Regions from separate parts of the Paenibacillus sp. O199 genome, predicted to be linked through region 2. Evidence: riboswitches for the same ligand, from Rfam matches in the RefSeq annotation. Region 2 holds a riboswitch; the other holds the start of a gene.
The links. Region 2 has a riboswitch for thiamine pyrophosphate ahead of thiC (phosphomethylpyrimidine synthase ThiC). Riboswitches for the same ligand answer to the same signal wherever they lie in the genome.

Region 1: linked by a shared signal. The riboswitch ahead of A6049_RS19375 (ABC transporter substrate-binding protein) and the one ahead of thiC (phosphomethylpyrimidine synthase ThiC) in region 2 are both predicted to bind thiamine pyrophosphate.

Annotation. Positions count from the first base shown of each region.
Region 1 covers NZ_LGRP01000013.1:70,935-74,151, reverse strand. The annotation lists gene A6049_RS19380 (thiamine-binding protein) at 1-122, opposite strand, end outside; gene A6049_RS19375 (ABC transporter substrate-binding protein) at 384-1,424, opposite strand; TPP riboswitch at 1,646-1,758, opposite strand; gene A6049_RS19370 (NAD-dependent epimerase/dehydratase family protein) at 1,904-2,659, opposite strand; gene A6049_RS19365 (VOC family protein) at 2,677-3,063, opposite strand.
Region 2 covers NZ_LGRP01000046.1:6,116-9,332, forward strand. The annotation lists gene A6049_RS29725 (alpha/beta hydrolase) at 1-237, opposite strand, end outside; gene A6049_RS29730 (IclR family transcriptional regulator) at 596-1,339, shown strand; TPP riboswitch at 1,456-1,569, shown strand; gene thiC (phosphomethylpyrimidine synthase ThiC) at 1,932-3,217, shown strand, end outside.

The sequences.
Region 1 (3,217 bases), on a different contig from region 2:
TTAACCTGATATTTCAAGCCAGACTGCTGAATGACTTCAATCGCACGATCAACATAAGGATAGGAATTTTCGCCATTTGGCGTTTTGGGAATGACTTGAATGCTAAGTAGTGTGCTTGCCATGAGAGATCACTTTTCCTTTCGAAATATATAAAATGAACTAATGACTGTTACACTTGCCACTTCGATGACAGAATAACCTTCCAATCGCTGTTATCCCCAGATTTTTTTGATTCCCTTCTCCAAAGGGAAAATCCGGTGATAGCATATGCTTCCGAAGGAGCTTTCTTTCAGAAAGCTTTTAGGCGAACGCTTCGCTTTTTCACGTTATTTCTGTCCTCTTCGTCATCGTGTAAATACTAAGTTCGTTTTATATGGATAATTTTATTGGGGTAAGAACTCGTTTGTATATGCTTTGGATACATCTACCTGCTCATCGAGCAGTTTTTTGCTAAACATCCAATCCGTGTAGTTCTGCCATACTTCCTGCTTTTGCTCACCCCAGCGTGGTGCGTCATCCTGATATTTTGGACTCAGCCACTTCTGGCTTGCGAGTACAAGATCCTTATCCAGATCCGGTACGGCCTTGATCAGAATGTTGGCAGCGTCTTCGGGATGTTCAATCGCGTATTGATATCCTTCGGAAGTCGCTTTCAAGAACGCTTTAACCAGCTCGGGATCGTTCTGAATCGTCTTTTCATTGGTAACGAGTACAGGTGTGTAGTAGTCCAGTGAATCGGAATAATCTTTCACATATAACATGTCGATCGGTTCCCCGCGCAGTTCGGCTTCAATGCCCGTCCACGCGTAGAAGATCCAGGCAAAGTCGATATCGCGTTTCACAGCGGTGAAGAAGTCTGCATCGCCCATGCTAATATTTTTTACTTTGGATACATCGGCGCCTTCGCCTTCCATAATGGACTGCATCACAGCTTCTTCCACCGGAGAGCCCCAGCCACCATAGGTTTTACCTTCAAAATCTTTGGGGGATTTGATGTTCCGGTCCACCGGAGCGGCAAATCCGGACGTGTTATGCTGAATGACTGCAGCAATGGACACGAGCGGTACGCCCTGTGTGCGGGCCTGGGTCACACTCTCCTGATAACTTACGCCAAAAGGCACTTCGTTCGAAGCCACCATTGTATCCGCGCCTCCGGCACCTGGTTGTACAATCTCGACATTTAAGCCTTCAGCTTTGTAAAAACCTTGATCTACAGCCGCATACAGGCCGGTATGATTCGTATTTGGTGTCCAGTCCAGCACCACTTTAATGTCCTTGAGGGCTGCGTTGTCACCTTCATTGCTGTTTTCGGTGTTGCTGCTGCCATTTTCTCCTGAAGGTGCAGCTTCTTTGCCGCCACATGCGGCCACAGCCACGAGTAGTACGCACAAGAGCATTAGGCCCATCATTTTACGCCATCTCATCTTCATTTCTCTCCTTCATGTTGTCCGGCCAGTGGCGCGGGGTACTCCTTGGCTTCATATCCAAGCTTCTTGCATAAATCGACAGATTTATACCAGCTATGATCCGGATGACGTCACTTTTTTTAGCTCTCTGGCTATATAAAAGAACATTAAAAAAGCGCCCCGTTAATCCGGGACGCGTGCAGGCGTTAGAGATGTGGCACTCAGCAAAGAGGCTGGGCCAATTCGATATACTCCGATTCCTACGCTGGCATGATCCAGATCAGGTCTAAGGGTCAGTATCTTGGTGGGATACACTCTCAGCCGGCCTATTCCGACTCCCCTGGGAAACTATGAAGTTACGGGCATTACTAGGTGTAATTATAGGCCAGAGGCCTACGCATGTCCAGTCAGGAACTGGATAGGGGCACGTATGAATGAATCAAAGAGGCCATTATACATGCGTATAACGACCTCTCTAGATGTGTGATTTTCAACAATTATCGTGGCGAATCATATAAGGAAATCTGACTGAGTGCAAAAGCATCGGATTTCGGGTCATAGCCTACCTGTTTCTGAGTGGTTTCCAGATTCAATCGTTTAAACCGATTATTCGAGATCCCATGCAGTATGGTGAAGGGCTCCAGATCTGTAGTTGTAATTGCTTTGAACATCAAATCACACAAGTCAGCCGGACTAAGATACGCGCTCATATCCCTTGCCTCCAGCGCGGGTCCATCCGGTTGGAAATCATCATATGCACCTATACGTATTGCTACACTTTGTAAACCTTCGGTATATGCAAAATAGGAAGCGAGCGATTCACCAAAACATTTGCTAACCCCGTACAAATTCCGTGGGCGTGTCGGCATATCCGGATAGACTTGAGCATCAATGGGATACCCCTCAATCGTCTGTGCACTGCTTGCCAGAATGACTCTTCGTACACCCTGGTCTTTAGCTGCACGGAATACATTAAACGTACCCTTGATATTGATGTCCAACAACGATTCATAGAATCCGGCATGCGGGGAAGGATCTCCCGCCAGATGTACAACCACATCCATGCCTTCGCAAGCGTGCTGACAGGCTTCGGGATCTGTCACATCAAGTGTCATGATCTCATGGCTTGTCCCTTGATACGTATGCAGTCTGTCGATATTCAAATCCGTTAGTCGCAGGTGAAATGCTTCTGACAAGTGTTGGGACAAGTCACGTCCAATTTTTCCGGCTGCGCCGGTAATTAAAATGTTCATTAAATCAGCTCCAATTCTTAGCGCTGGAAGAACTCAATCCATTCCTTCTCGGGTCCATAGATGAAGAAATAACGGTAACCGTTAGGCAGTGTAATCATCTCTCCATCAATAAACTCGGCCTCAGTTGCCTTAATGCGGTTGTACTCAGCCTCAAGGTCATCGACATGGATAGCAAAATGATGCACCGTACCTTCGGAAGGCAGCTTGTCGCTGTATCCCTGAATCAACTCAATCTCGGTCTCATCGCTTCCGTTGAAGCCGAGAAAGGCGAGCTGAATGACACCGTTGGTGTGGGTTACCCGGTCTTTCAATTCAAGACCAACAATCTCCGTATAGAAACGTAGCGTGGTCTCTAGATCACGAACGGCAATGCCGACGTGGTCAATGCGCTTTTGAAAACTCATAATCCAAATCCTCCTTATATGCAGTAAATCTTTTCTACCATTTTAAGGGATATCATAGGGCTGTACTACGAGGTTGTCAAATAGGATTTTAATTTGGAAAAATTATAATTGTTCACAGAATGTTCACTTATGAGGAGGGGTTCGTCATCTCTAT
Region 2 (3,217 bases):
ATACTTCATGTTCTTCGCCTGCATGGGATTGGAGAATACAGGCGCTACAGTTGGATTGGATAATACCCAAGCAATATAACCGTGTAGTGCAATGAAACAAAAGAGCAGAAAAAATACAACGGAGAGCAACAACGCCACGACAATATGTTTGAACCGGATCAGCCTCGGTGATAACGAAGAAGGCAGATCTGACACTTTCGTTTGCAGCGGGGCTTCGCTCTGGGATGTCGGATACATGATTGCCCCTCCTTTAAAAATCAAATGAAGATAACAACGAGACGAACAGAGCGGATAAATGATTTTTCTGACTACATATGAAGCAAAATCTTAATTTAATATATCTTTATCGTATGTTCCAATATAGTCAAAGTCAATTGATTGAGGCCATTTGTTACGCAATTGTTATATAGTTTTGAAGATATATGGGTAACATTTCCTTAGGGTGCAAATTGCAGGGGATTCTAATTTATAAAAAGAAAATATTTACAAATATCCCTATTCCAAATGGCGCTTTTTGGTTTACAGATGAGACCGTTTCTCATATAATTTATGTAACCAAGTTTCATGTGATGAAACATGAGGAGGGCAACTTGCCATGGAAGACCGAAAGTTAACCGTCCGGGCTGTAGAACGGGCGCTGGATATATTATTGTGTTTTACAACCCGCAGTGATCTGGGGCTCACGGAAATTGCGAGCCAGATCGGTCTGCACAAAAGTACAGTCCATCGTCTGATGGCTACTTTGGAGGACAAGGGGTTTGTGATCCGGGATGCAGCAACCGAGAAGTATCGACTCGGCATACGTATCTGGGAACTGTCTGCCCATATGTCTCGCAGCGATGATCCTGCCATTTTGCTCCTTCCTGCGATGGAGCGGCTGAGAGATCGACTGGGCGAAACCGTGAGTTTATATCTGCGTGATGGCAGTGAGCGGATTCGAATTCAAGCCGTACAGAGTGATCAGGCGATTCGTCGTGTAGCTCCGGTGGGCGTCAGACTTCCGTTATCTGTGGGAGCATCCAGTAAAGTGCTGATGGCTTTTGCCACCGAAGAGGACCGCGAAGATCTGATGAATGGACCGGAATGGCCCGTATTTATCGATCCCAAAGTATATTTGGCCCAGATGAAAGACATTCTGGAATACGGCTACGCAACAAGTTATGAGGAGCGTGAACCGGGAGCCGCGGCTGTATCTGTACCCATCATGGATCGGAAAGGCAACATTGCTGCTGCTCTGTCGGTATCCGGGCCTGTTAGTCGCCTTTCGCAGGAGACGTTGCATGAATACGCACCTGTGCTGAAGGAAGCAGCTACACAGATGGGACTGATGTTATCCTGATTTTATGCTCTGGAAATTAAAGGTTGTTTTTATGATCCGGTTGCGCTACTCTGTAATGGACGGCCCAACGGGGTCAGCATAATTGAATAATCTGCGGCTGAGATGCTGCAACTTGTTAACGTTACTGGGGGAGTCCGAATTGTCCGGACTGAGACGGAATCGCATGAGATTCTGGACCCTTTGCACCTGATCTGGATCATACCAGCGTAGGGAAGTAATCGGCGATACGACCACGAACACCATATAATGTGACCTATGGATGGACTCCGTTATGGAGCCTGAGTGAGGTGTGTTATTGGTGATGGACATAAGCCGGTTCCCTTGGGAACCGGCTTTTTTTATACAGTAAACAGGCGGAAGCTGGTGTCAGATCTGCTTTTGGATAAAGGGCTGGGTGCCATTGGCGAGCATTGGGTGTAAGCCTTCTGCTTCGACTGTCTGTATTAATTGAAGTGTATGTCCCTATTTTGTGTGGTATGGTCGCTCTTCCTTTTTCTATGTTGTGGATGGTTTGGAGCCGTGAGCAAGCATTTCAATCCAGGCAAACATCAATGAGGAGGAGACAAGAGCGATGAGTACAGGAAACCGAACGATGGGACAGGACAAGCAGGATCAGCAGTTGGCAAAGGAAAAAGGTACGGCAGGACGGGTTCAGCCCTTCCCGGGCAGCCGCAAAGTATACATTCATGGCTCACGACCGGACATTGCTGTACCGGAGCGCGAAATTGCCCTTCATGACACCAATACTCCCCAAGGAGTGGAGCATAACGAACCGCTGCGTGTTTACGATACGAGCGGACCAATGACCGATCCTGGATTTCATGCCGATATCCGGGCAGGGCTGCCAGCGCTGCGCACCCGCTGGATTACGGAGCGTGAAGATGTTGAAGCCTACCAGGGAAGAACGGTCAAACCGGAGGATAACGGATTGAAACCAGGAGGGAAGCGAACTGGAGCCGAGAAGTATCCGGGCTTGCGTGCTAAACCATTACGTGGACAGGCAGGGCGCAGTGTGACTCAGATGCATTATGCACGGCAGGGAATGATCACGCCGGAGATGGAGTTCGCCGCTATTCGTGAGGGTGTGGAGCCAGAGTTTGTGCGGCAGGAGCTAGCGAGTGGAAGGGCCATCCTGCCGTCGAATATTAATCACCCAGAGAGTGAGCCGATGCTGATCGGGCGTCATTTTCATGTGAAGATCAATGCGAACATCGGAAACTCTGCGGTATCCTCCTCCATCGAGGAGGAGGTGGAGAAGATGACTTGGGCCGTACGCTGGGGATCGGATACGGTGATGGATCTTTCCACAGGCAAGGACATTCATACGACCCGCGAATGGATCATCCGCAATTCACCTGTACCGATTGGAACAGTACCGCTCTATCAGGCGCTGGAGAAGGTCAATGGCGAAGCAGAAGCACTGACATGGGAGTTGTATCGTGACACGCTCATAGAACAGGCAGAGCAGGGTGTGGACTATTTTACGATCCATGCAGGTGTGCTGCTGCGATATATTCCGCTGACCGCCAAACGTATGACGGGCATTGTGTCACGGGGCGGGTCCATCATGGCAGCATGGTGCCTTGCGCATCATCAGGAGAATTTTTTGTATACCCATTTTGAAGAAATCTGCGAGATTATGAAAAGGTATGACGTGGCGTTCTCACTCGGAGACGGACTGCGTCCAGGAAGCATCTACGATGCTAATGATGAAGCCCAGATGGCGGAACTGGCTACGCTTGGTGAACTAACACAAATCGCCTGGAAGCATGATGTGCAGGTGATGATTGAAGGTCCGGGACATGTGCCGATGCACAAGATCAAGGAGAATGTCGATCTGCAAATGGAGATTTGCAAGGAGGCGCCGTTCTATACGCT